DNA from 3 places in the Rahnella sp. RFA10(1/100) genome. Region 2 is predicted to be linked to each of the others. Evidence: predicted binding sites of a transcription regulator. Region 2 holds the regulator's gene; each other region holds the start of a gene.
The links. The regulator sigma-54, encoded in region 2, starts transcription at its own class of promoters, with help from an activator protein. The targets are predictions, from matches to a motif close to GTTGGCACANNTTTCGCTNT.

Region 1 (11,032 bases), on a different contig from region 2:
ATGTGCTGGGTGTTGCCGGTGTACAGTACGCCGTCCGGTCCAGCCGTAATCTGCCATTACGTGTGATATGTGCTGCGCCCTCCAGCGTGCCGTCAACGCCGGGCTTAGAGATGTCCGGCGCAGATTTCAGAGGCCAGGAAATGCAGACAATGCTTAGCTGGCCGGAAATTGCCGGTGTGGCCGAAGTGATGGATATGTATGGCGTGCTCAATGGCAGCGAGCGAATGCTGGAAATTCTTGAGGCGGGATTAAACAGTGGGAAACTCATTGAAGGACACGCCCGCGGCCTTAAAGACGAACAATTACAGGCGTATCTGGCTGCGGGTGTGACATCCGATCATGAACTGACTTCAGCTGAAGATGCGCTGGAAAAGCTGCGTGCTGGCCTGACGCTGCAAATTCGCGGCTCACATCCTTATCTTCTGCCCGATATCGCCGCAGCTTTGCTGGCACTTCCCCACCTTTCATCGCAGATAACACTGTGTACTGATGATGTTCCACCCGATCACTTGCTGGAAAAAGGCGGGCTGATTGCCTTAATCAGGCTTCTGATTTCACACGGGTTACGTGCGGAAGATGTACTGAGGATGGCAACACTCAATGCAGCGATCCGCATGCAACGTACAGATTTAGGCCTTATTGCCGCAGGGCGTACGGCAGATATTATCGCGTTTGATTCGCTGGATACTCTGCATCCGTGCGCGGTGTACGTTGCGGGTAGCTGCGTTGCCAGACAAGGCAAACTGTTATCTACCCCTTCGGCAGCCCGCGACGTGACACCTCCGCGCAATACTATGCGGCTAAGTGCCTTAAGCGCCGATGATTTCCAACTGAAAATTCCGGGTCTGAACAACGGTAAAGCGCGTCTGCGCAATATTAAAGGCGCGCGCTTTACACAATGGAGTGAAGTGACCGTGAATGTGAGGAACGGTGTCGTGCAGATACCCGACGATTTCAGCCTGATTTGGGTACAGCACCGGCATGGCCGCCACGAGGCCACACCGAAAATGGCATTACTCGAAGGCTGGGGAGCTTTGCGCGGCGCCATTGCAACTTCTTACTCGCATGACTCCCATAATCTGGTGGTTATCGGCCGGGATCCTGCTGATATGGTGGTAGCAGCCAATCAACTGATTGCCAGCGGAGGCGGTATGGCCCTCAGTCAGCATGGGAAATTACTGGCAAGCATCGATATGCCGATTGGCGGCATGCTGTCTGATTTACCGGCTCCAGAATTAGCGAAGCAGTTTAAAAACCTGCGCGACCTCAGCGCACAGGTCGCCGACTGGGAACCCCCTTATCGCGTTTTCAAAGCCATCGAAGGGACATGTCTCGCCTGTAATGCCGGCCCGCATCTGACCGATTTAGGACTTACAGATGGCGGATTACGTGAAATCGTCGATCCGGTTCTGGAAATCTGGCCAGAAGAAATCTGAAGCAGAAAACCACTACACGTCAAAAAGACAGCAAACACAATAATATAAATGATTGTTTTCAGGGGTATTTAAGCATGTCCGAAAGTTCTGTGAAAAATGTTACCGTCTCAGCTGACGAAAGCTGGTTACAACGCCGTTTCCATCTGCGTCAGCGCGGGACCAAAATTAAAACGGAATGTCTGGCAGGTATCACCGGTTTCCTGGCGGCAGCGTATTTACTGGTGGTGATCCCAGGCTTACTGGCGGTCAGCGGTATGGATAAAGGTGCAGCCACCACCGGTGTGATCCTGGTGTTTGTGCTGGGTTCTCTGCTGATGGCCTTTTACGCCAACCTGCCTTTTATGGTCGGGCCTGGCATTGGCGGCTCGGTACTGGTGGGTATTACGCTGGCGGGCGACGGCATTACCTGGCCCGTCGCACTGGGTATTGCATGCTGGTCGGGGGTTTTATTTTTCGTGATGACAGTGTTTGGTTTGCGTGAAGTGGTCACCCGTTCTGTTCCGCAGTCGATCAAACTTGGACTGACCGCTTCTATTGGCATTTTTGTCGCCCTGCTCGGCTTCCGCAATGCCGGACTGGTCATGGCAAATGCCAAAACGCATGCACTGGCTTTAGGAGATTTTACCGCGCCGGGTGCCTTAATCGCGCTTCTTGGTCTGCTGGTCGCCGTGGGCTTACAGGCCCGAAAAGTACCCGGTGCTATTTTGTGGGCCATTTTGCTGGCGACGGTGGCTGGCATACCGTTTGGTGTAACACATTTACCTGAACAATGGATCTCTGTACCACATTCTGTGGCTCCGCTGCTGGGCAAAGTCGATCTTACCGGTGCCATCAACATCGCCTTCCTGCCATTCCTGTTTATCTTTTTCGCCTCAGAATTCTTCTCGACAATGGGCACCACACTGGCTGTTGGCGGTGAAGCCGGGTTGCTCGATGAGCGCGGCAATATGAAACATATCAACCGGCCTTTCATGGTGGATTCCATTGCGGCGGCGCTGGGCCCGATCGTCGGTATTCCTGCCGCCACCGCACTGATCGAGTCCTCTGCAGCGGCTGAAGCAGGCGGAAAAACTGGCCTGACCGCGCTGGCTGCAGCCATGATGTTTCTGCTGATGCTGTTATTTACCCCCATTGCGCTGATGATCCCGAAAGAGGCGACCGCTCCGGCGCTGATTCTGATTGGCCTGAACATGTTCAGTAATTTACGAAAAGTGGACTTAGCGAATTTTACCGACGCGCTGCCAGTACTGATGATGGTGATGATTACGCTGATTTCCAACAGCTTCGGTACAGGTATCGCCGGCGGATTGCTGTTTTACGTCAGCATTAAGGTCGTTGCCGGCAAGGCACGTGAGGTACCGGTGAGCCTTTATATTCTGGCGATCCCGCTGGTCTATTATTTTGCGACGCTGGTACATCACTGACCCTAACGAATCAAACAGAGGGTGCGTGAAAACGTGCCCTTTTTTACGGGCGCAGCCTGGCTTTACAGATGTTTAAGAAGAAATGAGGAAGATAAGAAGAATCGGTAGACACCTGAAATGGTGGAGGCCCTGCCAGCTACATCCCGGCACACACGACACCTGCCATGGCTGCTTCCTTCCGGACCTGACCAAGTTGACAAGTTAGCGTTGCGGGAGAACCAACAGGGCCCCCATTGACGTTGTCGGCTTCATTTCTCTGCTAAGAGAATTGAAGCGACGGGCATTATCTGCGATGCCCGAAGCAAAAGCAAGTTAACCGCCGACAACCGTTGTTTTCTTAAACGATATGCCTAAATCAGAGCCAACAATGCCTTAATTTTTGCGTCATACTGGCGCAAATCACCGAGGAGGATGTCATGTCGGAACCCGATAACTTTCGCCAGCGCGTATTTCAGATTATCGCCGCCATTCCGGTCGGGCAAGTTACAACTTACGGTAACGTCGCACAACTGGCCGGTTCACCGCGTGCAGCGCGGCAGGTCGGCGGCGTACTCAAGAAGCTGCCGGAAGGCAGCACCCTTCCCTGGCATCGGGTGATTAACCGGCACGGCGAAATATCCCTGCAGGGCGAAGACTTTAAGCGTCAACGTCAGGCACTGCTGGCAGAAGGCATTACCTTTAAGCAAGGCAAAGTGGATTTAGAGAAATATGGCTGGAAATGGTGATGTTGCGTTCACTAAACCATCTTACAGATAAGCACCGCCGGAGCGGTGCTTAGCCATCACAAGTCATGAATCAATAAGTCATGGGTTGCGCGGGTGCCGAACTTACCGGTGCGGGTGATGTGCCCAGCCCCGGATTTGACGGGTTGCTCATTGGCCCCAAAGTGCTCGGTTTAGTCGCGACAGGTACGGCGACAACAGGGACAAGTTGCAGATCAGCACGTGTACCCTGACCATGGTTAATCACTTCTTTAATGGAATCAGTGATGAAGGTCATCTGACCATTGATGGTTACCGCTGCACTCAGAAGAATACGGGCGTCAGGAGCAATTTCCTGCGGGTTATATGGCAGGATGAAGGTAAACGGAGCCTGTTTCCCTTGCGTTCTTGCTACTTTTTGCGAAATCACCCGGGATGGCGCATCCGCCACCGAAGCATCAGACAATGTCACCGTCAGGACAGCATCCGGTGGCAAAGCAACACGCTGATTGATGAACACACTACCCGATACATTCGGGCCGGTGATCGCAGGTTGAGTGACCGGACTGGCCGCCGTATTCACAGGAGGTTGCTGCGCTGGTGCCTCATGATGCTGTGCACATCCGGCAAGAGTCAGAGACAGCGCGGTTCCACCTACTATCTGCCAAAGTTTCATTGATCGTACTCCCTTTTTATAGTCGCTTGTCGACAAGCCGTAATAAGCGCCGACGATGAATGTAGTGACTTTAACCAGCTTACCTATTAATCATGGCACAAGAATCTGAGGTTTTCCTGTTAACGGCCAAACAGATCTTCTGGCAAAACGGAAGATCCACTATGATTAACAGGTTAGACCTGTCGGTGAAGGCGTATTTCAGAAGATTCCTGCCTGCATTACCCCTAACAACTGAGGTCGATTTCTCTGGTTACTTTCATGAGGCCACTATGAGTCAGGCATTAAAAAATCTGCTGGATCTGCTCGATCTGGAAAAAATTGAAGAAGGGTTGTTCCGTGGCCAAAGTGAAGATTTAGGTTTACGTCAGGTCTTTGGCGGTCAGGTGGTCGGACAGGCATTGTATGCCGCCAAGCAGACTGTCCCGGCGGAGCGGGGTATCCATTCTTTCCACAGCTATTTTTTGCGCCCAGGCGACAGTAGTAAGCCCATCATCTATGACGTGGAAATCCTGCGCGATGGCAACAGCTTCAGTGCACGCCGTGTAAAAGCCGTACAGCATGGAAAACCGATTTTCTATATGACAGCGTCGTTTCAGAGCCAGGAAAGTGGCTTTGAGCATCAGAACACCATGCCGGATGTACCACCACCGGAAACGCTGGTATCAGAATCCGATATTGCTAAAAACCTGGCGCATCTGATACCGGAAAAATTCCGCGAAAAATTTATCGGCCATAAGCCTATTGAAATGCGTCCGGTGAAGTTTCATAACCCGCTGAAAGGAAGCGTCGAAGAACCTAACCGTGCCGTGTGGTTCCGGGCCAACGGTGAGATGCCAGATGATTTGCGAATTCATCAGTATTTGCTGGGCTATGCATCTGACTTCAATTTCCTGCCTACGGCGCTGCAACCTCATGGCATTGGCTTCCTTGAACCGGGAATGCAGGTCGCGACCATCGACCATTCGATGTGGTTCCACCGTCCGTTCCGCATGGATGACTGGTTGCTGTATGCCGTTGAAAGTACTTCTGCTTCCGGTGCGCGCGGTTTTGTGCGTGGGCAGTTTTATACCCGCGATGGCGTTCTGGTCGCCTCTACGGTCCAGGAAGGCGTTATTCGTCAGAGAAAGCCTGAATAATCTTTATTAAAAAACGTCCTGTGAAAATGGCGCATTAAAAAGGGGCGATATCACTATCGCCCCTTTTGCATATCATCATTATTTTATTGTTCTGTACTGCTTAATGAGAGAGTTAGCGCACTACTTTCTTTGAAATCAGATTACTACTGGCTTATTGGTTGTAAGCATTTTCACCGTGGCTGTTAACATCCAGACCTTCACGTTCCTGCTCTTCAGGAACACGCAGACCTACAATCATGTCAGCCACTTTGTAACCGATGAAGGCCACAACACCGGACCACACCAAGGTCACGCATACGCTGAAGAACTGCACCCACACCTGATGGCTCATGGTCACACCTTCTGCATAACCTACGCCGCCCAGGGAACTGGAAGTGAACACGCCAGTCAGCAGGCAACCTACGATACCGCACACGCCGTGAACACCGAATACGTCACAGGTGTCATCAACACGCAGCCATTTTTTCAGGGTAACCACACCCCACAGGCCAGTGATACCACCGACCAGACCGATGATCAAAGCACCGCCAACGCCCACCGTACCACATGCCGGCGTGATAGCGACCAGACCCGCGATAGCACCAGAGCTTGCGCCCAGCAGTGAAGGCTTACCACGTACCATCCACTCAACCAGCGTCCAGGACAGGATTGCGCCAGCGGTAGCAATTACCGTGTTCAGGAAAGCCAGTGCGGCAACAGAGCTTGCGGCACTTGCTGAACCCGCGTTGAAGCCGAACCAGCCCACGTAGAGGATTGAGGCACCCGTGAAGACCATTGGCAGGTTGTGTGGTTTGAAAGCTTCCTTACCAAAACCGGCACGTTTACCGAGCAGATACGCTCCCACCAGGCCTGCAATTGCGGCGTTAATGTGGACAACAGTACCACCGGCAAAGTCCAGCGCACCATCAGCAGCCAGGAAACCGCCTGCCCACACCATATGAGCCATCGGGATGTAAGAGAAAGTCAGCCAGATCACCGTGAAAATCAGAACCGCTGAAAAACGTACACGCTCAGCGATACCGCCCACGATCAGCGCCACCGTGATACAGGCAAATGAGCACTGGAATGCAACATGAATCATCTGCGAGAAGGTGCCCGTCACAGAATCCAGTCCAATGCCTTTCATCATGACGTTGCTGAACCCCCCGAAGAACGCATTACCTTCGCTGAAAGCAAGGCTGTAGCCGTAGAGGATCCACAGAACGCAGACCAGAGCAAAGGTGACAATAACCTGAGTCAGCATGGACAAAACGTTTTTCGAACGCAGTAAGCCGCCGTAGAACAACGCTACGCCAGGTACGGTCATGAACAATACCAGCGCAGTACAAATCATCATAAAGGCATTATCAGCGCCGTTTGCCGCTGCTGGTGCTGCCGCCATGGCCAGCGAAGGCAGCAAAGCCACTGCACCAAGCCCCATCATGGATAAAAGTTTTTTCATTATTAACCCACCCCTGTTTCTCAAAACTGTTTTTTCTAATCTGATTTATCTCAAACCGATTGGTGTGAGAGAAAAGAACCTGAAATCACAGTGCTGCTTCGTCGGTTTCACCGGTACGAATACGGATAACACGTTGCAACTCAGCAACGAAAATTTTGCCATCACCGATCTTGCCGGTGTAGGCCGCTTTGCTGATCACGTCGATCACTTCATCAAGCTGATCGTCAGCGATAGCAATGTCGATTTTTACTTTTGGTAGGAAGTTCACGCTGTATTCCGCGCCACGGTAAAGTTCTGCATGACCTTTCTGACGGCCAAAACCTTTAACTTCCGTTACGGTCAGCCCCTGAATTCCAACAGCAGACAGCGCTTCACGCACGTCTTCCAGCTTAAAAGGTTTGATCACCACAGTAACCAGCTTCATTGTGCCACTCCTCGAATTAAGGGCCTGCCGTGAGAGGACTCACGCCCGATACGGATTGAATAAAGCAAAGGATGTGCCAGAGTTGAAATTGGTCACAGATTCATGCAATTCCCACGTAATACGGCATTTTCAGAATAATCGTGACCCTGCGCACAGTTGCCAAATCCTATTCAGCACAGCAGCGCTCGCACCATTTAAGTGCTCATCGCTGCTTTTTAGTGCATCCGGATTGATAAAAAGGTTTTGCCTGCATGAATACAGTGCGGGGAAAGCTAAAAACGGGAAAAGAAAACCGGGGGAAAAAGATAGCCGGTACCGCGGAGAGACGGCACCGGCATAAGATTATGCGTTTTCTGTTGCAGGTGTAATCTGTCCGGCAGAAGCCAATTGCTGCCCGGCAAGTTGCAACTGATACATCTGATAATACCGGCCTTTTTCTGCCAGCAGCTGCAAGTGATTACCCTGCTCAACGGCTTGTCCGCGGTGCAATACCAAAATATTATCGGCATCTACGATCGTTGAAAGCCGGTGTGCAATAACCACAAGTGTAGTCTGCTGACGGATAGCCCGTAATGCGCGCTGAATTGCCTGCTCTGTGCCGGAGTCAATATTGGCCGTTGCCTCGTCAAGGATCAGAATTTCCGGTGCCTGCACCAAAACGCGCGCCATCGCCAGTAATTGCTTCTGCCCGACAGAAAGATTATTGCCCTGTTCTCCCAGACGCGTATTGATACCTTCGGGCATTTCGCGCACCAGCGGTGAGAGCTGGACAATGTCCAGCGCATGCCAAACCTGTGCTTCATCAATATCACGGCCTAACGTGACATTGGCAAATACGGACTCTGCCAGAACGACCGGATCCTGTTGCACCATCGCAATACCTTTACGCAGGCTGGTGTGCGATAAATCGGCGAGGTTACGCCCGTCAACCCGGATCTCACCTTTGTTTAGCGGATAATAGCCCATCAGCAGATTTGCCAGCGTGCTTTTACCGCTGCCGGTATGCCCGACCAACGCGACAAATCCGCGTGATGGGACGTGCAAAGAAATGTTTTCCAGCACCCATTTATCCGGCAGATAAGCAAAGCTGACGTCTTTGATATCAATCTCACCGCTGGTCAGCAATTTATCATCGGGTCCATACTGCTGCTGCGTCCTGTCCATCAAATCAAAGATACGCTCACCGGCAACCACTGCCTGCTGCATAATCGATTGCTGTGAGGTCAGTTCAATCAGAGGCTCGTTGAGCCGTCCGAGATAATTAATGAAGGCGTATAAAACACCAACGCCTACAGAGCCCTCTGCGCTGAATCCAAAGAGAATGAGCAGACCACATAAAATTAACGAGGAGAATAAACTGAGCAAAGGACGCAACAGGAATCCTTCCAACCGCAGCGTTTGCATACGGGCCATATAGTGCGACTGACTGGCGCGGGCAAGCCGTTCCCCGAATCTTTTCTGCTGGCGGAACTGCTGAATGACATTCATACCGTTGATGACTTCATTGAAACCATCATTAATATCCGCCAGGTAAGCACGTACTTTGCGCACCACCGGCGTACTGTAAATCTGGTACAACCCCATAACAACAAACACGGCCGGGAAGATACAAATCGCCACCGATGCCAGACGCCAGTCGAGACTGAACATCGCCACCAGCATTGCCCCAATCAGGGCAATACTGCGCAAGACTGTCGATACCACAGTCACATACAAATCACGGATAACTTCCGTGTCGTTTGTCACGCGGGAAATCAGCTGACCTACAGGTTGAGTATCGAATGCACTCAGCGGCTGCCGTAGTGCAGCATCCATAACTTCGGTGCGCAGGCGCTGAACGACACCCACCGCAGCACGGTTGAACAACAGTGCCTGAAAATAATGCAGGCTTGCCGCCAGGAATTGCAGGAAAAGAAAGCTTAACGCGAGCAAACTAACCTTCCCCCACGGCATCTCACCTTTAGCCACGTAATGATCAATAAAGAAGCTGATTAAGATAGGGCCGGTCACTTCCGCTGCAGCGGCAATCCATAGCATCAGCACCGCATAAGACAGCGGTGTAGTGTAGGGTTTTCCGTATTTTAACAGGCGCTTTAGCGTTGGCCAAAGCTTCTGAATTTTAATTATTTTTTGTTCAGCCACGGTGTTCCGGCTCCTTTTCCTGCGGCACATCATCCAGCGCGGCTTCTAATTGCTGATAACGGAACATATCGCGGTACCAGCCGGGTTCTGCAGCAAGCTGATCATGATTGCCACGCTGTGAAATACTCCCCTGACTGAACACCAAAATTTCACTGGCTTCGGTCAGTGCTGAAAGACGATGAGCACTGATGATCACCGTACGGTCACTGCCCCACTGGCGAAGATTGTGCAGGATCTGGTGCTCTGTCCGGCCATCAACGGCGGATAAAGCATCATCAAGGATCAGAATTTCAGCTTTGAGGAGCAGTGCACGTGCAATCGAAATACGCTGCTTCTGACCACCGGAAAGCATGACGCCACGCTCGCCGACTTCAGTGTCATATCCCTGAGGCAATCGCAGAATATCGTCATGAACGCTGGCGAGACGCGCGGCTTCTTCAATCTCTTCCTGCGTGGCATCAGGTCTTCCGAGCGCGATATTCTGCGCGACAGTGTCTGAAAACAGGAAAGGCGTTTGGCTGACAACAGCCAGACGGGCACGCCAGTCATCAAGCTGAATTTCTTTAAGGGATAATCCGTGATAACGCACATCCCCGTCAGTGACATCGAACTGGCGCTGAAGGAGTGCCAACAGCGTGCTTTTACCGGAACCTGTCGGACCGCATAGCCCCAGCATTTGCCCAGGTTGCAGGGAAAAATTGACCGACGTTAACGCAGCGTGGCTATTTTCCGGATAATGGAAATCAGTGATGCGGGCTTCCAGCACCGCACGCTCTGCCGGTAGGGGGATGATGCCATCCACAACAGAGGGGGCTTCCTGCAACAGGCTACGAATACGACTGTAGGCCGCACTGCCACGTTCGACGATGTTAAACATCCAGGCGAGCGCAAGCATCGGCCAGATCATCAGGCCAAGGTACATGACAAAGCTGGTGAGTTCACCCAGCGTCAGGTGACCATTAACGACCATCCAGCTACCGCCGCCGATGGCCAGCAGATTCGCCATGCCGATAGAAACATAAATGGTCGGATCAAAGCGGGCATCAACGCGCGCGACACGCATATTTTTTGCACCGGTATCCGCAGCCACTTCAGCAAACTGCGATGACTGATGATTCTCCAGGCCAAAAGCTTTGATCATGCGGATACTGGTCAGGCTTTCCTGCGCCTGATCGTTAAGCGAGGAAAACGCAGCTTGTGCAGTCTTGAAGCGGGAATGAAGTTGGTCGCCATAGCGCTTGATGATGATGGCCATCACCGGCATCGGCACCAGCGAGAGTAATGTCAGTTCCCAGCTGATCTGGGTTGCCATAACGATAAGTACCGCCAACCCCATGACCAGAGAATCCACCAGCGTCAGTACGCCCTCCCCCGCAGCGAACACCACACGGTCGACGTCATTCGTAGCACGTGCAATTAAATCGCCCGTGCGATGGCGCAGATAAAAAGCAGGATGCTGGCGACTCAGCTGACGAAAAAAGTCCTGCCGCAGTTCAACTGCAAGCTGATAAGACGCGCCAAAGAGCAGCACACGCCAGACATAACGCAGCAGGTAGACCACAACAGCCGTACCCAGCATCAGGCCAAGCCACGCAAAAAGCATGCTGTAAGACATTTGTTTTGACGTAACACCATCGATAATGACCCCCACC
Region 2 (11,032 bases):
TTTAATGCAGGACAAACACATCACGTGTGTGATGGTTGCTGATGGTGACCAGTTGCTGGGTGTGTTACATATGCACGATATGCTGCGCGCTGGCGTAGTTTAATTGAGGAATTCCCTAAATGAGTAATAGCGCAGCCCTGGCGGAAACCTGCTACGGTCCGGTCAGTACGCAAGTGCTTGAACGGGCGAAAGCGGTCCGCCTGCTGATTTGCGATGTCGATGGCGTCATGTCTGATGGCCTGATCTATATGGGAAATCAGGGAGAAGAGCTGAAAAGTTTCAACGTTCGCGATGGTTACGGTATCCGCTGCCTGCTGACATCCGGCATCGAAGTCGCGATTATTACAGGCCGCAATGCAAAATTACTGGAAGATCGCGCTAAAACTCTGGGTATTCGCCACTTGTATCAGGGCCAGTCGGATAAGCTTTTGGCCTTCCGCGAACTGTTAGATACACTGTCTCTTCGGGCCGAAGAAGTGGCATACATTGGTGATGACCTGATTGACTGGCCGGTGATGGCCGAAGTGGGTCTTTCTGTGGCGGTTCAGGATGCACATCCTGTTTTGTTACCAAAAGCGCATTATGTTACCCGTATCGCTGGCGGGCGTGGTGCAGTTCGCGAACTGTGTGATTTGATTCTGCTGGCGCAGGGCAAGCTGGAGGACGCCAAAGGGCTGTCGATATGAGTAAAGCAAAACTTTGGGTTATTCTGGCGCTTACCGCCATTGTCCTGGTGCTGATTGGCTGGTCATTGTCTGACAACAGCGATGATGTTCCGCAGGTGGTTAACGATCAGGATCCGACTTATCAGACTTCCCACACCGTTACGATGGTATATGACCCGATGGGCAGCCTGACGTATAAACTGGTGTCAGACGAGGTAAAATATTACACCACGGATCAGGTGTCGTGGTTTACTCATCCGGTCGCGACCATGTATGACAAGAACAAAGTAGCCACCTGGGTATTACGTTCCGATAAAGCGAAACTGACTCAGGATAAGATGCTTTATCTCTATGGGCATGTGCAGGCCGATAGCCTGACGCCTGAGACATCACAGCTGCAAAGAATCAAAACGGACAATGCACAGGTTAACCTGACGACACAGGACGTTGCCTCAGACGATGAAGTGACGCTTTATGGTACAGGTTTTACATCTAACGGCATGAAAATGCGTGGTAATCTGCGTGATAAAACAGCAGAGCTGATCGAAAAGGTATCGACTTCCTATGAAATTCAAAGCAAAAAATAAAATCCGTGATCTTCTGATCGTCAGCTCATTGTTAGCCGTCAGCGTTCCGGCATTTGCCTTAAAAGACGACACAACGAAACCGATCACCATTGACTCGGCAAATCAGGCACTCGACGTCAACACCAATACCGCGACGTTTACCGGCAATGTGGTGGTGAATCAGGGCACGATCCAGGTTAAAGCCGATAAAGTGGTGGTGATACGTCCGCAGGGTGTGTCCGGTAAAGAAGTGGTAGAAGGTTACGGTAACCCGGTGACGTTCTATCAGATGCAGGACAACGGTAAGCCGGTAAGAGGCCATGCCCAGAAAGTCCGCTACGAAGTGGAAAATGACCTCGTCACGCTGACCGGCAATGCTTACCTTGAGCAACTGGACAGCAATGTGAAAGGCGACCGCATTACTTATCTGGTACAGAAACAGCAAATGGAAGCTTTTAGTGATAAGGGTAACCGTGTGACGACCGTTCTGGTCCCTTCGCAGCTGCAACAAAAAACGCCTGCAGCGGGCGGCCAGCCGACCAAAAAGAGTAACTGATATTTTATGGCTAAATTAATCGCAGAGAATCTCGCCAAGGCATACAAAGGCCGTAAGGTCGTTGAAGATGTCAGCCTGATGGTCAACTCGGGTGAAATCGTCGGGTTATTGGGCCCAAATGGTGCGGGTAAAACCACCACCTTTTACATGGTCGTGGGCATTGTCCAGCGCGATGCGGGCCGTATCATCGTTGATGATGAAGACATCAGCCTGCTGCCGCTGCATACCCGCGCCCGTCGCGGTATTGGTTATCTTCCGCAGGAAGCCTCCATATTCCGTCGTCTCAGTGTATTTGATAACCTGATGGCGGTGCTGCAGATCCGTGATGATCTGACCAAAGAACAGCGTAATGACCGCGCGAATGAATTAATGGAAGAGTTCCATATTTCTCATTTGCGCGATAACCTCGGTCAGTCACTGTCCGGTGGTGAACGACGTCGTGTGGAAATTGCCCGTGCGCTGGCAGCAAACCCTAAATTCATCCTGCTGGATGAACCGTTCGCCGGGGTTGACCCGATTTCCGTTATCGACATTAAAAAAATCATTGAGCATTTACGTGACAGCGGCCTCGGCGTACTGATCACTGACCATAACGTGCGCGAAACACTCGACGTTTGTGAACGCGCGTATATTGTCAGTCAGGGGAAATTGATTGCCCACGGCACGCCAGCCGACATTCTTGCTGATGAACAAGTTAAACGTGTTTATCTTGGTGAAGAATTCCGTCTGTGATCTGTGCCGCCGGAACCGTGCCTGTTTCCACCTACACTGAAACAGGCCGTCTCTGACAGAAGTGTTGCCGTTTTCACTCATCAACGGAATTAAGCCAAGATATGAAGCAAGGTTTGCAACTCAGACTCAGCCAACAACTGGCTATGACTCCCCAGTTACAACAGGCCATCCGCTTGTTGCAACTGTCCACGCTTGAGCTCCAGCAGGAGATCCAACTCGCGCTGGAGAGCAACCCTCTGTTGGAACAAACTGACCTTCATGAAGAAATCGACTCGGTAGAAGCCACCGACAGCGAGGGGTTAGACACCCGTGAGGCGCTCGAGCAAAAAGATATGCCGGAAGAATTGCCGCTCGACGCGACCTGGGATGAGATTTACACCGCAGGCACGCCGTCCGGTACCGGTAATGATTACAGCGACGACGAGCTGCCCATTTATCAGGGTGAAACCACCCAGACCCTTCAGGATTACCTGATGTGGCAGGTTGAGCTGACACCGTTTTCTGATACTGATGCCGCGATTGCCACATCAATTGTCGATGCGGTGGATGACACCGGTTACCTGACCGTCTCCCTTGAAGACATCCTCGAAAGCGTCGGTGATGAAAACATCACGATGGACGAAGTTGAGGCCGTGCTTAAACGCGTTCAGCGTTTTGATCCGGTGGGGGTGGCAGCACGTGACCTGCGCGATTGTCTGCTGATCCAGCTGTCTCAATATGCCACTGACACGCCTTTCATCACTGAAGCCCGTCTTATCATCAGCGAACATCTCGATTTGCTGGCGAACCATGATTTCCGCGCACTTATGCGATCAACCCGGTTAAAAGAAGATACACTCAAAGGAGCGATGCTTCTGATCCAGTCTCTGGATCCGCGTCCGGGTCAGTCGATCAATACCGGCGAATCCGAATACGTGATCCCGGATGTGCTGGTGCGTAAAGTGTCAGGGGTCTGGACGGTAGAACTCAATTCCGACAGCATTCCGCGTCTGAAGATTAACCAGCAGTACGCCGCGATGGGTAACTCCACACGCAGCGACAGCGACGGGCAATTTATCCGCAGCAATCTGCAGGAAGCCAAGTGGTTAATTAAAAGCCTGGAAAGCCGTAACGACACGCTGTTGAAAGTGACGCGCTGCATCGTTGAGCAGCAGCAGGCGTTCTTTGAACTGGGTGAAGAATTTATGAAACCTATGGTGCTGGCCGATATTGCCAGTGCCGTTGAAATGCACGAATCGACGATTTCACGCGTGACGACACAAAAGTTCCTGCACAGTCCGCGTGGTATTTTCGAACTGAAGTATTTCTTCTCCAGCCATGTCAGTACAGACAGCGGCGGCGAGGCATCGTCAACCGCGATCCGGGCGCTGGTGAAGAAATTAATCGCAGCGGAGAATCCTGTAAAACCGCTCAGTGACAGCAAGTTAGCAACCCTGCTTTCCGATCAGGGAATTATGGTTGCGCGCCGGACTGTCGCCAAATACCGAGAGTCTTTGTCCATCCCGCCCTCAAACCAACGTAAACAGTTAGTTTGACCTCAACAGAGAAGGAAGACATTATGCAGCTCAACATTACCGGACATCACATTGAGATCACGGATCCCCTGAGAGAGTTCATCACGTCGAAACTGGCTAAGCTCGAGCAGTATTTCGACAGGATTAATCAGGTGTATGTGGTGTTGAGCGTGGAAAAGGTGCAGAAAGTAGCGGAAGCCACTTTGCATGTGAACGGAGGCGAATTACATGCCACCTCGGAACATCAGGATATGTACGCAGCGATTGACGGGCTGGTTGATAAACTGGCCCGACAGCTGAATAAACATAAAGACAAACTGAAACAGCACTGACATTCATGTAGCCAACCCTGTGCTACAAACCTTCGGGCATCGGCTTGTGACCTTCGGGAAACGAGCCGATATAGCTTTAAGGGTGAAACAGCGCAAAAGTGAAAGATGACATGATTAACGATACTGCAATGCAATTAACGTCGGTGCTTAATGCCGAATGCACCAAAAGCGGCGTTCATTGCGCCAGCAAAAAACGCGCACTGGAAATCATCAGCGAGCTGGCCGCCAAACAATTAAATTTGTCGCCACAGGTGATTTTCGACGCTATTTTGACCCGCGAACGTATGGGGAGCACCGGGATCGGTGCCGGGATCGCCATCCCGCACGGTAAGCTGGAAGAAGACACTTTACGTGCCGTTGGCGTGTTCATTCAGCTTGAACAGCCGATTGCTTTTGACGCCATCGATAATCAGCCGGTAGATTTGCTTTTTGCCTTGCTGGTACCGGCAGATCAATGTAAAACCCATTTACATACATTATCTTTAGTCGCGAAGAAATTAGCTGATAAAACAGTATGTCGGCGTCTGCGTGGTGCGCAAAGCGACGAAGAACTGTTCCAGATAATGACTGAAAACGAATAAATTGCTGATTCCCGGTACGGTGCCGGGAAAATGAATTCTGAACACTGAATGCCAGGGGAGTGTCACCATGGTGCTGATGATTGTCAGCGGCCGTTCCGGTTCCGGGAAGTCGGTTGCCCTACGGGCATTAGAAGACATGGGTTTTTACTGTGTGGACAATTTACCGGTGGTGTTATTGCCGCAGCTTGCCCAGACACTCGTTGAACGTAATACGTCAGCGGCCGTGAGCATTGACGTCCGTAACATGCCGGAAACACCCGAAGTTTATGAGCATGCGATGTCACAACTGCCGGAGAGTTTTTCGCCGCAGCTGTTATTCCTTGATGCCGACCGTAATACTTTGATCCGCCGTTACAGCGACACCCGTCGTCTGCACCCGCTTTCCAGCAAAAATTTGTCCCTCGAAAGTGCCATTGATGAAGAAGCCGATCTGCTCGAACCGCTGCGTTCGTCGGCGGATCTGATCATCGATACCTCCGAAATGTCCGTTCATGAACTGGCAGAAATGCTGCGTACCCGTCTGCTGGGTAAACGCGAGCGCGAACTGACCATGGTATTCGAATCCTTCGGCTTCAAACACGGCATACCGATTGATGCGGATTACGTCTTCGACGTCCGTTTTCTGCCGAACCCGCACTGGGATCCGAAACTGCGTCCGATGACCGGCCTTGATAAGCCGGTGGCGGCGTTCCTCGACCGTCATACTGAAGTGCATAACTTTATCTACCAGACCCGCAGCTACCTCGAACAGTGGCTGCCAATGCTGGAAACCAACAACCGCAGCTATCTGACCGTCGCCATTGGCTGTACTGGCGGTAAACACCGTTCGGTGTACATCGCAGAGCAACTGGCCGACTATTTCCGTTCCCGCGGGAAGAATGTGCAGTCCCGCCATCGCACGCTGGAAAAACGCAAATCATGACGGTGAAACAAACGGTAGAAATCAAAAACCGGTTAGGCATGCACGCCCGACCGGCAATGAAATTGTTTGAACTGGTGCAGAGCTTTGAATCAGAAGTTATGCTGCGCAACGGCACGGGCATTGAAGCGGAGGCCAGCAGTGTTATCGCGCTGCTGATGCTCGACTCCCCGAAAGGCCAGAAAATCGAAATCGAAGCCACGGGGCCCGATGAAGAACAGGCGCTCACCGCTGTCGTAAATCTGATCAACTCCGGTTTTGACGAGGACTAATCCCCGTCATATTTCAAGTTGCAGGTGCGTTGGCTGCGCTCAGTCACCCGAATCACTTACCTGTGTAAGCTCATCGGGACTCCTTCGTTTGCCGCCTTCCTGCAACTCGAACTATTTTGGGGATAAGTAAGATTTTAAATGCGTGAAAGGCAATCTATTGCAATTGCCTTGAAGCTTTCAAAATTCTCACTGCTCAGCAAACGGCTCATTGAGCGTTCCCGCACAAACGTCACGAATAAATCGTAAATCGCCATCGCCTCTTCATAATCTGCTTTGCTGATCGCCAGCAGGAAAATTACGTGTGCGGTCTCCCCTTCTCCCCATGCAATGCCCTGGGGAGAGAGCAACGTGATTACCACGGTTTTCTTTGCCAGCAACCCCAGCGAGTGCGGCAGCGCAATGCCTTCACCCAGCATGGTCGAGACAATCTCTTCACGCTCTACCACCGACGGATAAAACGCCTGATCGACATAACCTTCCGCTTCCAGCTGCGAGCACACATGGCGGAATAACTCCGCCTGCGTCATCGGTTCATTGATGATCATAAAATGTTTTTCGTCGAAGAATTTTTCCAGCATATAAGGCCGCGTGCGGTCTACCAGAACCAGTTTACCGAGCTGCTCCATTTGGTATTCGGTCGGGAATGGCGACAGCACCACCACCGGCTTATTTTTCTCACTGATGCGGGCATTGGAAATAATAAAATCTTCGTCGATGTGTTCCAGTTGCTCATAATCACGCAACGTCACAACCTGCTTCATCACCAGTTGCGGATACTTGCGATTAATCTGCGCCTGAATCATGCGGATTGTCGAATTGCCGGTATCACATACCAGCATCACCTGCGGGTGTCGCTGGTAGCCGATATTGTAATGCCGCTCCAGCCCGACGCCGATGTGCAGCACCAGAAAACCAATCTCGTTTTCGCTGAGTGTATACGGCGTGTATTTCCCCCAGCTTGAAACCGCCGCCAGCGTGACGTCATAAGCCATCGGATAATGCTGTTTGATGTTGTTTAGCAGCGGATTGGGAATATTAATCTGATACTTCACCCGCGTAATCATGGTCTTAATGTGCGTCAGCAGATCAGCACGCAGCTGCTTATCGCCTTGCAAATCATAGTTATAGTGCGAGTTGATATACGAAAGGATGTAATCGACCAGCGATTCATCATCATCTGCATTGATGTCTGTCGGCAGAATTTGCTGTACGCGACGCGCGGCGATATTCACCCGCAGATACGCCTCTTCAGAGGCAGGAATTTCCTTGCCGACCAGCGCTTTCAGCTCTGCCGCCAGCCTTACAGAAACCTGTTTCACCGCCGGGTCGCCATCTTCGGCATCAAAATCAGTCAGCGGATAGCCCCTGGCGATACGCTTAATGGCCACCGCACAATAGAGGATCAGATAGTGCTCGCCCTCATCAGTTAGCTGAATAGAAGACTGACTCAGAAGCTGATGCATAAAGCGCGTCAGTGGCACCAGCGCTTCCGGTTCCAGGCTTTCCGATTTGAGCAGCGGATTGGTTTGTTCTTCAGCATCGAGCTGAAACAGCAGGTCAGTCAGGCAGGCACGGATTGCCAGCTCAGCGCCAAACAGCTTCATGCCATAGCGCGGCTTGGTTTCGATATTCAGGTGATAGCGGGCCAGATGCTCCCTTACCTCAGCCATATCATTTTGCAGAGTTCCGCGGCTGACAAACCATTCATCGGCCAGATCTTCCAGCTTTAATGAAAAGGCAGAAGTCAAAAAGCGGATCAACAACGTCTTCACCCGCCCGGCGGCTGTGCGGGGTGTCGGATTCGGTTTAGGTTGTGTCGATTGCTGCAACGACGAGAACAGGCCATGGTCATCAATCCGCAGCTGATATCCGCTGCCACGACTGTGTATAAAAGTCGCGCCATAGTCTGCGATGATTTCATTAAGCGCAGTGATATCCGCACGAACCGTTCGCGTCGACACCGACAGACGTTTTGCCAGTTCGTCCTGAGGCAGCGTTTCGGTTTGCAGCGCATCAAACAGTTGCGCCAGACGTTGATTGGGAAATCTCACCATAGTTCTTCCAGTTCGTTTCAACGGGCCCCCGTTCACAGCAAATGCGTGTCGCGAACGGGGGTGTCACTGTTGCCGCGCCATTTAAGGCACCATCACCCTCGGTGAGGGGCTGCCCACCGTCACATAACTATCGGAAAAGACAGCGTGCCGCTTTCGGCTGATACCTTGAATCTGGTGATGTTATCGCTTCGTTGATTCATTGCGTAAATATATTTGTCCTCCGGCAGCAAGTGTCAGAACCTTAACCCACCAGTTTTCTGACGCTGGCCAGCAGGGTTTTCACATCCTCAGGACGCGTATTACCCGATGCACTGTCGATGATCGAGCTGTAAATATGCGGGATGATTTTGGTGACACCTGCCGCCAGCGCGATTTCCATAATCGGCTCGAAGTTTTCCAGGTCGATACCGCCGGTCGGCTCAAGCCAGAAATCCTGTTCGGCACAGGCACGGGCCACGGCAGCGAATTCGTCACGGGTTTTCAGGCCCCCCATCGGGAAATACTTCACCGAGCTGCCCCCCATGTCTCTGAGCAGCGCAATGGCCGTTTCTACCGGCACAATCGCGTCAGCAGAGCCTGAACTCAGCGGTCCGGTATTGATTTTCACAAAGCCGGCTTTACCGGTTGGCGAAATCAGACCGTTCACCACGCTGTCATTCTGCCCCAGCAAGGCACGGCTGGTGCCGACACCGGTAAAGACCTGGTTGACGTGTTGCGGCTGAACCTGTGCAGAAATCTGGCTGACCATCAGCGACTGACGCGGATCGCCTGCGCCTAACCCGACGGACAAAGCGTTTTCAATCAGCGCCGCATATTCCTTCATATCCGCTACCGCGCTGGCCACATCCGCGTAATTTTTTGACAGCACGCCGACCAGCACGTGGCCTTCTGCGGCTTCATAGATATCACGCGCATTGTTTTTTGAGCCGGCCAGAACGTTCAGACACACACGGTCACGGTAGAAGTTCGGAGTCAGCTTCATGCGTTGTCTCCCTTGAAAAGTTGTTTAAAACGTTGCGCGACGATGGCAAGCTGAGGCGGCGTTACGCTGCGTACGTCGACTTCAATCTTGCCTTCATTGGCCCGGTAACCACGAAAATAAATCGCGATATCGCCGTTCTTCATGGCGTCCACAATGGCTTTGGTTTTCCAGCCGAGTACGGCTTCATCGAAAGTAATTTCCGTGCGGGCGATATCACGTCCGGCGCTGTCCCAGACCACGCGGCCAGTCACACCCTTAATTTCGTTCAGGCTGGCAATGAATGGCGTCATCTTGTCGACCATTTCCTGTCCGGTGGTTTTCGGCAGGGTGAGATAGCTTTCGATCGCCTGCGTCAGGCCGAGAATGCCTTCTTTGCCGACTTTCATCGCACGGCCAATGCCGCCGGATTGCAGTTTTACCCATTCGACATACTGTTTTTTACCGAGCACCAGGCCACTGGTCGGCCCTTCGATGGCTTTAGCACCGCTGTAAATCACCAGATCCGCACCCGTTTCGTAATAACACGTCAGATCTTCTTCAGCGGCAGCATCGACGATCAGCGGCACGTTATGTGCACGCGCCACTTCGGCGGCTTCGGCGACTGATAAAATACTTTTCTGCACCGAGTGGTGTGATTTGATGTACATGATTGCGGCCGTGCGCGGCGTAATGCAGGCGGCAAGTTGCGCGGCAGAACATTCGTTGGCATAACCGGCTTCCACTACCTTGCCGCCGCCCATCGTCACCATCGTTGCGACCGGCGCACCGAAATTCACGTTGTGGCCTTTTGGCAGCACGATGTCGTGCGGAATGTCCAGCGGCGCGGCATGCAGGTTTTCCAGCAGCCAGGCATCATCTTTCACAATCACCGCCGCGACAGATTGCGCGATCCCGGCCGAGGCGCAGGAGACGACCACCGCGCTTTCGACGTGAAGCAATTTCGCGATGTAAGCGCCGGTTTTGTTCACCAGATCTTTCATTTCAAAGTAATGATTCAGACCGGTATTCACTACCGCTGCCACTTCCTCGCGCGGAGTAGAAACACCCAGTGCCGTCATGCGACCTGATGCGTTAATAACCTGTTTTAAATCATATTTTTCATATAAAGATTGTTCAGAAGACATGAGCAGATTTCCCTTCTTCGGTTAACAGGATGACACCCGCGACCACGGCGGCCAGGGGCACCAGCACACTTTCGCCCTTCGCGGACTTTCCTTCGGAATCAATAAATACCTGCGGTGCCTGACGTAACTCGAACAGTGTCAGATCGGCATCTGCGCCTGCGTCCAGACGGCCTTTGGCAGGCAGACAGAGTGCACCGGCGGCGTGAGTGGTCACGCAATCAATGACCTGTGGCAATGTCATGCCGACGCTGAAGAACTTCGACATTACGGTCGCCAGACTGTGAACCGGCCCGTTCAGGCGGTTGCGGCAATAAATATCGGAGCTGATGGTGTGCGGCAAAATGCCCTGCTTAATAGCCAGTTCTGCTACTTCAAAGCTGAAACTCGCAGTGCCATGACCGACATCCAGCAACACGCCACGGCTGAGCGCACGCTTAACGGAGTCGCGCAGTACGCCTTCCGGCGAGAGAATGCGGTTCGGCTTGCCGTTATAACAGTGAGTAATGATGTCACCTGAGGTCAGCAAATCAGCGATTTCATCGAGGTTCGGCGGGTTATTGCCGATATGCACCATCAGCGGCAGAGGAGCGTTTTCCTGCTGTATTTCTTTGGCGCGCACCAGCGGTTTCAGGCCGTTCTGCCCGACCACGCTGCTGCTCATGCGTGCTTTGATACCAATGATAAAACCGGGATTTCGCGCGATGGCATCACGCACGCCGATCTTGTCAATCTGCG
Region 3 (11,032 bases), on a different contig from region 2:
AAGCGCATGAACTGGCTGAAGAGCCTTTTAACCTGTCTTCGACCAAACAGTTACAGGCCATTCTGTATGAAAAACAGAAATTGCCGATCCTCAAGAAAACACCGGGTGGCGCCCCGTCAACCAATGAAGAAGTTCTGGCTGAGCTGGCTTTGGATTATCCGCTGCCAAAAGTGATTCTTGAATACCGTGGGCTGGCGAAACTGAAATCGACGTATACCGATAAACTGCCCTTGATGATCAATCCGCAGTCCGGGCGTGTGCATACGTCTTATCATCAGGCAGTCACGGCAACGGGGCGTCTGTCTTCCAGTGATCCAAACCTGCAAAACATTCCGGTGCGTAATGATGAAGGGCGGCGTATCCGTCAGGCTTTTATCGCGCCAAAAGACTACATCATTCTGGCAGCCGACTACTCACAGATTGAACTGCGCATCATGGCGCATTTATCGAAAGATGAAGGTCTGCTGAAAGCATTTGCCGAGGGTAAAGATATCCACCGCGCAACGGCAGCGGAGGTCTTTGGCACGCCGCTGGACAGCGTGACTGGCGAACAGCGCCGCAGTGCGAAGGCGATTAACTTTGGTCTGATTTATGGCATGAGCGCCTTTGGTTTATCACGCCAGCTGAATATCGCGCGTAAAGAATCCCAGCGTTATATGGATTTGTATTTTGAGCGCTATCCTGGCGTGCTGGAATACATGGAACGTACCCGTGCTCAGGCTTCTGAACAGGGCTATGTTGAAACGCTGGATGGACGCCGTCTGTATCTGCCGGACATCAAATCCAGTAATGCCATGCGCCGCAAAGGTGCCGAGCGTGCAGCCATCAACGCCCCGATGCAAGGTACAGCTGCTGACATTATCAAGCGCGCCATGATCAGCGTCGCTGACTGGCTGCAACGACCTGACGCGCCGCGTGCCCGCATTATCATGCAGGTACACGATGAACTGGTGTTTGAAGTGCATAAAGATGATGTCGAAGCGGCAAGCGAAAAAATCCGCAATCTGATGGAAGCAAGCATGACGCTGGCCGTTCCGTTGAAAGTGGATGTGGGCACGGGCGACAACTGGGATCAGGCACACTAAGTGAATAGTTATTAAGCTTTTTTTGTAATTAAGCTACACAATTATGTGCTCATACCATGAGAGTGATCGCATAATCCGCGATTTTTGTGTAAGTAAACTACAAAAAGTTCTTTTTCCCCGTCAGAAAATAGGGTAAAGTTTCTCTTGTAGGGTACAGAGGTAAGATGTTCTATCTTTCAGACCTTTTACTTCACGTAATCGGATTTGGCTGAATATTTTAGCCGCCCCAGGCATTTTATGTCTGGGGCGTTTTTTATGGGATTTTCACCGTGTTACTCCCATAAAAAAAGGTAACCTTGCGGTCACCCCTTTCTGTACATTACTGACATTTCCCCGTTACGGGAGCGTTGTTATTCGCCTTCGTCAGAAACCTCTTCATCCAGCACTTCCGGTGGGATTTCGCTGAACCAGGTGTTCAGTTTGTCACTCAGTTTATCCACGCCCATTTTCTTTGGTGACGAGAATGCTTCCACCTGAATATCGCCCATGAATTCTTTCACCGCTTCACGAACCATTTTGATCTGCGCCTGACGTGCGCCTGAAGCCAGTTTGTCTGCTTTAGTGAGCAGCAACATGACCGGCGTACCTACGTCAACAGCCCACTGAATCATTTGGTGATCGAGATCTTTAAGCGGGTGGCGGATATCCATCAGCACAACCAGACCTTTCAGGGAGTTACGCATTTGCAGATATTCGCCCAGAGCACGCTGCCATTTACGCTTCATTTCTTCCGGGACTTCTGCGTAGCCATAGCCCGGTAAGTCGACCAGACGAATGCCCGGTTTCACTTCAAAGAGATTGATAAGCTGGGTACGTCCCGGTGTTTTACTGGTACGTGCGAGGCTTTTCTGCTGAGTCAGGGTATTCAGCGCACTGGATTTGCCGGCGTTTGAACGACCAGCAAATGCGACTTCAATGCCTGCGTCAGATGGCAAATGCCGGATATCCGGGGCACTCATGACGAAATGGGTCATATGATAGTTGTAAATTTGGCTGGTCAAAACGTGCGTCTCCGTGAGGCATGAGTATCTGGCTGGCGATTATAACTGCAACTGCGCCGGGATGTGTTCGTGTTTTTAAAATCCGAATGATGAGGCGAAGGGACCACAGAGATGAAGGCGGGGGAAAATTGCCTTCATGATGTAAGACATTTGCTATTCATGATGCGGGTTATTTCGCTTGTTTTCTCGCCTTGTTTTTTAATTTTTATATATTTCAATAAGATAAAATTAATGTGTTCTTTGAACGCTCAACGCGGCTGGTGGGTATCTTGAGCCTTTGTGTCAGTCGGGTAAAGTGATTCTTACGCGATGAAGGCAAGAATGGAAACATGGACGAAAATTGCATTCACGGATCACTGGAAATGCATCGCGATTTAAGGATGAACGGAGCCGGAGGCTCTGAAAGGCAAAGGAAAAACCGGGACGTTGAGGCTATACAGGGAAAGTGTTTGATGAATATCCTTCTGAAGAAGGAAAGAAAAAGGCAGCAAGGTTACCTTGCTGCCTTTTTTCTTTGTCCGCTTTCTGCTAGATTCCGCCGCAAATCTATACTAAATGTACACACCTAAGAGCAGATGCCATGAAACAGCCAGCGAAAGCACCGCGCGCCAATACCGCGACAGCTAAAACGAAGAAGAAAAGTCGTGTCGAGCTTGATATCGAAGCGCGCGAACGCAAGCGTGACAACAAGCGCCGCGGCCATAAAGCAGGCTCACGCGCTAACCCTGATGCCGCTCAGAACCAAAGCGGCGCGGGGGCGAAAAAAGCCGATCCGCGTATCGGCAGCAAAAAAGCCGTGCCATTGATCGTTGAAACCGTCACGAACAATGCGGCGAAAGCCAAAAAAGCTGCACAGCCGAAGCAAGATGCAAAACCTAAAATGACACCGGAAGAAGAACTGACGTTACTTGAAAACGATGAGCGTCTGGATTCTTTGCTGGATCTCATCGACGATGGCAAAGCATTAAACGCAGAAGATCAGGCTTATGTTGACCAGACTCTGGATCGCATTGATGTTCTGATGGAAATCCTCGGCATTGAACTCGGCGAAGATGAAGATGACGAAGAAGCCGTGAAGAACGAAGACATGATGCAGCTGCTTAAGCGCGGAAACCCAAAAGACGGTTTCTAAGCTATGCGCTGGGTTATCCCGGCAATAGCCTTACTCTTTGCATGTTATCTGCTTTGGTTATTCGGTAAACTACGCCGGTTATCGAAAACCAGAGCACGTTTGCGCAGAGCGACCTTTGCACGGCAGGCCAAAAGCCTGCCTGTAAGGCGAACCGGCAGCATCCGACGCCGGAAGGAGTAAGTCACCCATGTCAGAACAGACTACCGTCTGGGATTTAGCGCTGATCCAGAAATACAATTATTCGGGTCCGCGATACACATCCTATCCAACAGCGCTTGAGTTCAGTGAAAGCTACGATAATACCGCTTTCGAAAAGGCGGCCGCCCGTTATCCGGCACGTCCTCTCTCATTGTACGTGCACATTCCTTTCTGCCATAAGCTCTGCTACTTTTGCGGCTGCAATAAACTGGTGACCCGTCAGCAGCATAAAGCCGAAGAATATCTCAACGTGCTGGAAAAAGAGATAAGTCACCGTGCGCCGTTCTTTAAGGGCCGTCAGGTGAGTCAGCTGCACTGGGGCGGTGGTACACCGACTTACCTCAGTAAAGCCCAGATAAGCCGTTTGATGGGCCTTCTGCGGGCACAATTTAATATCCTGTCCGACGCAGAAATGTCGCTGGAAGTGGATCCGCGCGAAATCGAGCTGGATGTGCTCGACCATTTGCGTCGCGAAGGCTTTAATCGCCTGAGCATGGGCGTGCAGGATTTCAACAAAGAAGTGCAACGTCTGGTTAACCGTGAGCAGGACGAAGATTTCATCTTTGCCCTGATTGAACGCGCCCGTATGCTGGGTTTCAGTTCGACCAATATCGATCTGATTTACGGCCTGCCGAAGCAGACGGCAGAAAGTTTTGCCTACACGTTGCAACGCGTGGCAGAGCTGAACCCCGATCGCCTGAGTGTGTTTAACTATGCGCATATGCCAAAACTGTTCGCCGCTCAGCGCAAAATCAAAGATGCCGATTTACCAGGCGCAGAAGAGAAACTGAAAATTCTGCAGGAAACCATCGCTTCGCTGACCGGTTCCGGTTACCGCTTTATCGGTATGGATCACTTTGCCCGCCCTGATGATGAGCTGGCTATTGCCCAGCGCGAAGGTAAATTGCACCGTAATTTCCAGGGCTACACTACACAGGGCGACAGCGATTTGCTCGGAATGGGCGTTTCTGCTATCAGCATGCTCGGCGACACCTATGCGCAGAATGAAAAAGATCTCAAAACCTATTACGCCCGGGTGGAAGAGCAGGGGCATGCGTTATGGCGCGGTCTGGAAATGACCAGCGATGACTGCCTGCGTCGTGACGTTATTAAATCGCTAATCTGCCATTTTGAGCTGAATTTCGGCGATATTGCACAGCGTTATGATATCCGCTTCACCGACTATTTTGCTGATGACCTGGCACTGCTGAAGCCGCTGGCAGAAGACGGGCTGGTTGAGGTGAGTGATACGCATATTCTGGTGACGCCACGCGGGCGTTTGCTGATCCGTAATATCTGCATGTGCTTTGATATTTATCTGCGCCGTCAGGTGCGCCAGCAACAATTCTCCCGCGTTATCTGACTGCCTGCGCTGCAAAAATCTATTCGCAGTAAAGCAAAACAGCCGCATGAGCGGCTGTTTTGCTGTCTGGTGCAGGGACTTTTATTCCATGCCCAGTTCTTTCAGTTTGCGGGTCAGGGTATTTCGCCCCCAGCCCAGCAACCGTGCCGCTTCCTGTTTATGCCCCTGCGTATGGCGCAGCGCCGTGGTCAGTAACGTACGTTCCATTTCAGGTTGCGCTTCTGACAGCAGGTTTTGATGACCGGAACGCAGTGCGCGGTCGGCCCACTGTGCCAGCAACGTCGCCCAGCTGTCCGGCAGACTCTGACCACCGGTTTCCGGCGCCGAGGTCTCAAACAGTTCGCTGGGTAAATCCTGGATCAGGACTTCCTGACCGGCTGCCATGACGGTGAGCCAGCGGCAGGTATTTTCCAACTGGCGCACGTTGCCCTGCCATGGCAATCGCGTCAGTGCCGTTTCCGTTTCCGGATGCAGATTTTTCGCTTCCACACCCAGCTCTTTGGCCGCTACCTGCAGGAAGTAACGCGCCAGACGCGGAATATCTTCACGGCGTTCACGCAGTGGCGGCAAATGGACACGGATAACGTTCAGGCGGTGGAATAAATCCTCGCGGAATTTTCCTTCCTGAACCCGTAATTCCAGATTCTGGTGAGTTGCGGCGATGATGCGCACGTCCACTTTTACTGGCGCATAACCGCCCACACGATAAAACTGACCATCTGCCAGCACGCGCAGAAGACGGGTTTGCACATCGAGTGGCATATCACCGATTTCATCAAGAAAGAGCGTGCCGTTATCGGCTTGTTCAAAACGTCCCTGACGGATAGTGTTGGCGCCGGTAAATGCCCCTTTCTCGTGCCCGAATAATTCGGACTCGATCAGGTCTTTCGGGATGGCTGCCATATTCAGTGCGATAAAGGGCGCCTTAGCGCGCGGGCTGTGGCGATGTAAGGCATGCGCGACCAGTTCTTTACCGGTGCCGGATTCTCCGTTGATCAGCACGCTGATTGAAGAACGGGACAAACGGCCGATAATGCGGAATACGTCCTGCATCGCCGGCGCTTCGCCGATAATATCTGCGGTCGGGCCACTTGCCGGCTGGCTGCGTGCCGGTTGCTGCTGTTCCTGATAATGACTGATGGCACGCTCAACCAGTGCCACGGCTTCGTCAATGTCGAACGGTTTTGGCAGATAATCAAATGCACCTTGCTGATAGGCGCTGACCGCAGCATCCAGATCGGAGTGCGCTGTCATTATGATGACCGGAAGCATCGGATGACGTTGTTTAATCTGCTTTAACAGCGCTAAACCGTCCATTCCCGGCATCCGGATATCGGATAACAAAACGTCAGGGGTTTGAGTCGCAATGGCATCAAGCACTTCATTGCCGCTGTCAAACGTCGTGCAGGTTAAACCGGCTCCAGTGAGCGCACGTTCAAGTACCCAGCGGATGGAGCTATCGTCATCGACGATCCAGACTATCCCTCGTTGCATAAGAACCTCACTGGCGAATAGGCAGGAATACCGAGAATTCGGTATGTCCTGGCCAACTGTTAAATTCAACTTTACCCGAATGCTGATCAATCAAACTGCGCGCGATGGACAGGCCCAAACCGGTGCCTCCTTCGCGGCCACTGACCATGGGGTAAAAAAGGGTGTCCTGCAAATGCGCCGGTACGCCGGGGCCGTCATCTTCGATATCGATACGGGCCACCAGGCGATAACGCACGCCGTGTAACGTAATCTGGAAAGCAGTACGTGTGCGCAATGTAATTGTGCCGCCTTCCTCCCCCAGCGCCTGCAAGGCGTTACGGGTAATATTCAATAAAATTTGTTCTATCTGATCAGGGTCATGCGCCAGTTCCGGCAGGCTCGGGTCATAGTCCCGCACCAGTTGAACGTTATCTGGCTTTTCCATCGACACCAGTTGGCAAACACGTTCCGCAACCTGATGAATACTTTGTGTCACATGCTGACTCGGACGTTGCGGACCCAGCAATCTGTCGACCAGATTACGCAGACGGTCAGCCTGCTCAATAATGACTTTGGTGTATTCCAGCAAGGCCGGATCAGGCAGTGCCCTGGATAAAAGTTGCGCTGCACCACGCAGACCGCCAAGCGGATTTTTAATTTCATGTGCCAGACCGCGGATCAAATCACGCGCGGCAACTTGTTGAGCGTGCTGTAATTGTTCCTGGCTCAGACGGCGTTGATTATCCATCGGTGCCAGTTCTACCAGAATAAAACCTTCCGGCAGCATCTGAGCAGTCAGTGACAACACATGTGCCCTGCCATCCACGACCAGTGTCACTTCACTGTCTGTAAAGCCCTGTCCGGCTGTCAGACTTTCACGCATTAATTCGATGTTCAGCGAAAAATATCCCACCAGTTCTGGCAAAGGAGTGCCAAAAAGCTTTCGTGAACTTTGCGCCAGTAACTGCTGAGCGGCCGGATTGGCATAATGCACAGCCAATTCGTCGTCTAACAGCAGAACGCTGTTGATAAGTGAATTCAGGATCTGCCCAGCATCGGGCAGCTTGCCAGTTGCCATACCGCAGTCTCCCGCACCTGATTGGTGCATTTTATCTCGTTACCCGGCGAAATCACGGGCCAGAGGGGTTAAGCAGGAAAGAGTGTGGAGAAAAAAGCCCATCCGGAGATGGGCTGAAAGTTTCCACGGCAACAAATATAAATCGTCTGACTTAATTTTGACGCTGAAGGGGTTATTAACACAGCCTTCAGTCGGGTATTACACTCAGTGCCTGCTATAAGACGGGCACTGAGTTCAGGGTCTCATTCGGAAATTAGACGCTGTAGTACAGTTCGAACTCAACCGGATGCGGAGTCATACGCACGCGGTCCATTTCTTCTTTACGCAGACCGATGTAAGCATCGATAGCATCATCTGTGAACACGCCGCCACGGGTCAGGAACTCGCGGTCATCGTTCAATGCATTGAGGGCTTCTTCCAGTGAACCTGCAACTTTTGGAATTTCTGCTTCTTCTTCCGGTGGCAGGTCATACAGGTTTTTGTCCATCGCATCACCAGGGTGGATCTTGTTGATGATACCGTCCAGGCCAGCCATCATCAGTGCAGCAAACGCCAGGTATGGGTTAGCCGCTGGATCAGGGAAGCGTGCTTCGATACGCATTGCTTTAGGCGTTGATACGTGTGGAATACGGATGGATGCAGAACGGTTACGCGCAGAGTAAGCCAGCATTACTGGCGCTTCATAGCCCGGGACCAAACGTTTGTAAGAGTTAGTGGTCGGGTTAGCGTAGGCGTTGATCGCTTTAGCGTGCTTGATGATACCGCCGATGTAGAACAGTGCCATTTCAGACAGGCCGCCGTATTTGTCGCCAGAGAACAGGTTGTTACCGTTCTTCGACAGGGACATGTGGCAGTGCATACCGGAACCGTTATCGCCAAACATTGGTTTTGGCATGAAGGTCGCCGTTTTGCCAAACGCGTGAGCCACATTGTGCACCACGTATTTGTAGATTTGGATTTCGTCGGCTTTTTTGGTCAGGGTATTGAAGCGGGTTGCCACTTCGTTCTGACCCGCGGTGGCGACTTCATGGTGGTGAGCTTCAACAACCAGACCCATTTCTTCCATGGTCAGACACATGGTAGAACGCAGATCCTGAGAAGAGTCGACCGGAGGAACCGGGAAGTAACCGCCTTTTACTGCAGGGCGGTGGCCTTTGTTGCCGCCTTCGTATTTGGTGCTTGAGTTCCATGCGCCTTCGATATCATCGATAGCGACGTGAGAACCGGAGATGCTGCTGCCAAAGCGCACATCATCAAACAGGAAGAATTCTGGTTCTGGCCCGAACAGTACGGTGTCCGCGATACCGGAAGAGCGCAGGAAATCTTCTGCACGTTTTGCGGTAGAGCGTGGGTCGCGGTCATAACCTTGCAGCGTGGTTGGCTCAAGGATATCGCAACGAATGATCAGGGTAGTTTCTTCGTAGAATGGGTCAAGAACAGCAGTGCTCGCATCTGGCATCAGAACCATGTCAGATTCGTTAATGCCTTTCCAGCCACCGATTGAAGAGCCATCAAACATTTTGCCTTCTTCGAAGAAGTCAGCGCTAACCTGGTGCGCAGGAATGGTGACGTGCTGCTCTTTGCCTTTGGTATCAGTGAAACGTAAATCTACGAATTTCACTTCATGCTCATTCAGCATCGTCAAAACGTGTTCAGCGGACATACTAGTTCTCCCGAATTTCTCATTATCGTCGTGGAACGAATAACCATTTTTGGTCTTTAGTTGGAAATAACAGCCTTACTGGAACTGGCGTGTAGGCTGAACAGCGCTATTATTTGTCTGGTCAGGTCCTTCACCCTGTAAAAAATTTTTTACCCTAAAAAACTTTTACTCTAAAAACTATTAGCGAAAACTGTGCCAACTTTGAGAAAATGCAAACAACGCCATTTTACAGGGCTTTTGCACTCGATAAGTATGCACCATAACGGAATTCATGCACTAAAATGGTGCTGATTGCGAGAGGCAAGGCACCAAAAGGGTGCGTCATAATGGTTCAGTGGTCTTTTTGCACCGTGAAAGGGATCACAAAGTAACCATCCATAAGTTGTTTCAACAAGATCCTTGTGATCTTGTTTAGAACCTCGCTTAATACGTGTACAATAGCGCGCTATTTCTAATGCCTGAGGCAAAGCTGTGATCGAAAATTTGCGTAACATCGCCATTATTGCCCACGTTGACCATGGTAAAACCACCCTGGTCGACAAGCTGCTGCAACAATCCGGTACTTTCGGAGAACGTGCAGAAGCTACCGAACGCGTAATGGACTCCAACGATTTGGAGAAAGAGCGTGGGATTACCATCCTCGCAAAAAACACCGCCATTAATTGGAAAGACTACCGCATCAACATCGTGGATACCCCAGGACACGCCGACTTCGGCGGTGAGGTTGAGCGTGTGATGTCAATGGTTGACTCGGTGCTGCTGGTTGTGGATGCAATGGATGGCCCAATGCCGCAAACCCGTTTCGTGACCAAAAAAGCCTTCGCTAATGGTCTGAAACCGATCGTGGTAATCAACAAAGTTGACCGCCCTGGCGCGCGTCCTGACTGGGTTGTTGATCAGGTCTTCGACCTGTTCGTCAACCTGGACGCAACCGACGAACAACTCGATTTCCCAATCATCTATGCATCTGCACTGATGGGTATCGCGGGTAACGACCATAACGATATGGCCGAAGACATGACCCCGCTGTACCAGGCGATCGTTGACCACGTATCTCCACCACAAGTTGAGATGGATGCACCATTCCAGATGCAAATCTCTCAGCTGGACTACAACAACTATGTTGGCGTCATCGGCATCGGCCGTATCAAACGCGGTACTGTTAAGCCTAACCAACAAATCACTGTCATCGACAGCGAAGGCAAAACCCGTAACGGTAAAGTGGGTAAAGTTCTGACCCATATGGGTCTTGAGCGTATCGAAGCAACCGTTGCTGAAGCGGGCGATATCATCGCAATCACCGGCCTGGGCGAACTGAACATCTCCGACACTATCTGTGACCCGGCGAATGTTGAAGCTCTGCCAGCGCTGAGCGTTGATGAACCAACCGTAACCATGTACTTCAACGTAAACACCTCTCCGTTCTGTGGTAAAGAAGGTAAGTATGTGACTTCACGTCAGATCCTTGACCGTCTGAACAAAGAACTGGTGCACAACGTTGCATTGCGTGTTGAAGAAACTGAAGATGCTGATGCATTCCGCGTTTCAGGCCGTGGTGAACTTCACCTGTCGGTTCTGATCGAAAACATGCGTCGTGAAGGTTTCGAGCTGGCGGTTTCCCGTCCTAAAGTTATCAACCGTAAAATCGATGGCCGCATGCAAGAGCCATTCGAAAACGTGACACTGGATATCGAAGAGCAGCACCAGGGTTCTGTGATGCAGGCCATGGGGGAGCGTAAAGGCGATGTCAAGGACATGATCCCTGACGGTAAAGGGCGTATCCGTCTTGATTACCTGATCCCTGCACGCGGCCTGATCGGCTTCCGTACTGAATTCATGACCATGACTTCAGGTACCGGTCTGCTGTACTCCACGTTCAGTCATTACGATGACGTTCGTCCGGGCGAAATCGGCCAGCGTCAGAATGGCGTGCTGATCTCTAACGGTCAGGGTAAAGCGGTTGCGTTTGCTCTGTTCGGTCTGCAAGATCGCGGCAAGTTGTTCCTGGGTCATGGTGCAGAAGTGTATGAAGGCCAGAT

Region 1: glnK (P-II family nitrogen regulator) is a predicted target of sigma-54. The motif match lies at 7,300-7,319, and genes of this name have one in related genera.
Region 3: glnA (glutamate--ammonia ligase) is a predicted target of sigma-54. The motif match lies at 9,174-9,193, and genes of this name have one in related genera.

Annotation. Positions count from the first base shown of each region.
Region 1 is NZ_SEWR01000003.1:30,384-41,415, forward strand. Features, by position in the region: gene ETV65_RS10530 (adenine deaminase C-terminal domain-containing protein) at 1-1,436, shown strand, start outside; gene ETV65_RS10535 (NCS2 family permease) at 1,511-2,860, shown strand; RNA gene ffs (signal recognition particle sRNA small type) at 2,988-3,084, opposite strand; gene ETV65_RS10545 (MGMT family protein) at 3,277-3,585, shown strand; gene ETV65_RS10550 (YbaY family lipoprotein) at 3,656-4,237, opposite strand; gene tesB (acyl-CoA thioesterase II) at 4,507-5,373, shown strand; gene amtB (ammonium transporter AmtB) at 5,525-6,814, opposite strand; gene glnK (P-II family nitrogen regulator) at 6,900-7,238, opposite strand; gene ETV65_RS10570 (SmdB family multidrug efflux ABC transporter permease/ATP-binding protein) at 7,581-9,365, opposite strand; gene ETV65_RS10575 (SmdA family multidrug ABC transporter permease/ATP-binding protein) at 9,373-11,032, opposite strand, start outside.
Region 2 is NZ_SEWR01000007.1:122,580-133,611, forward strand. Features, by position in the region: gene kdsD (arabinose-5-phosphate isomerase KdsD) at 1-103, shown strand, start outside; gene kdsC (3-deoxy-manno-octulosonate-8-phosphatase KdsC) at 120-686, shown strand; gene lptC (LPS export ABC transporter periplasmic protein LptC) at 683-1,252, shown strand; gene lptA (lipopolysaccharide ABC transporter substrate-binding protein LptA) at 1,230-1,787, shown strand; gene lptB (LPS export ABC transporter ATP-binding protein) at 1,794-2,519, shown strand; gene rpoN (RNA polymerase factor sigma-54) at 2,621-4,054, shown strand; gene hpf (ribosome hibernation promoting factor) at 4,078-4,365, shown strand; gene ptsN (PTS IIA-like nitrogen regulatory protein PtsN) at 4,464-4,946, shown strand; gene rapZ (RNase adapter RapZ) at 5,014-5,868, shown strand; gene npr (PTS phosphocarrier protein NPr) at 5,865-6,137, shown strand; gene ETV65_RS19430 (PRD domain-containing protein) at 6,272-8,191, opposite strand; gene ETV65_RS19440 (KDGP aldolase family protein) at 8,433-9,173, opposite strand; gene ETV65_RS19445 (DgaE family pyridoxal phosphate-dependent ammonia lyase) at 9,170-10,297, opposite strand; gene ETV65_RS19450 (amidohydrolase/deacetylase family metallohydrolase) at 10,287-11,032, opposite strand, start outside.
Region 3 is NZ_SEWR01000011.1:5,592-16,623, forward strand. Features, by position in the region: gene polA (DNA polymerase I) at 1-1,085, shown strand, start outside; gene yihA (ribosome biogenesis GTP-binding protein YihA/YsxC) at 1,436-2,086, opposite strand; gene yihI (Der GTPase-activating protein YihI) at 2,667-3,218, shown strand; gene hemN (oxygen-independent coproporphyrinogen III oxidase) at 3,406-4,779, shown strand; gene glnG (nitrogen regulation protein NR(I)) at 4,861-6,273, opposite strand; gene glnL (nitrogen regulation protein NR(II)) at 6,281-7,330, opposite strand; gene glnA (glutamate--ammonia ligase) at 7,584-8,993, opposite strand; gene typA (ribosome-dependent GTPase TypA) at 9,465-11,032, shown strand, end outside.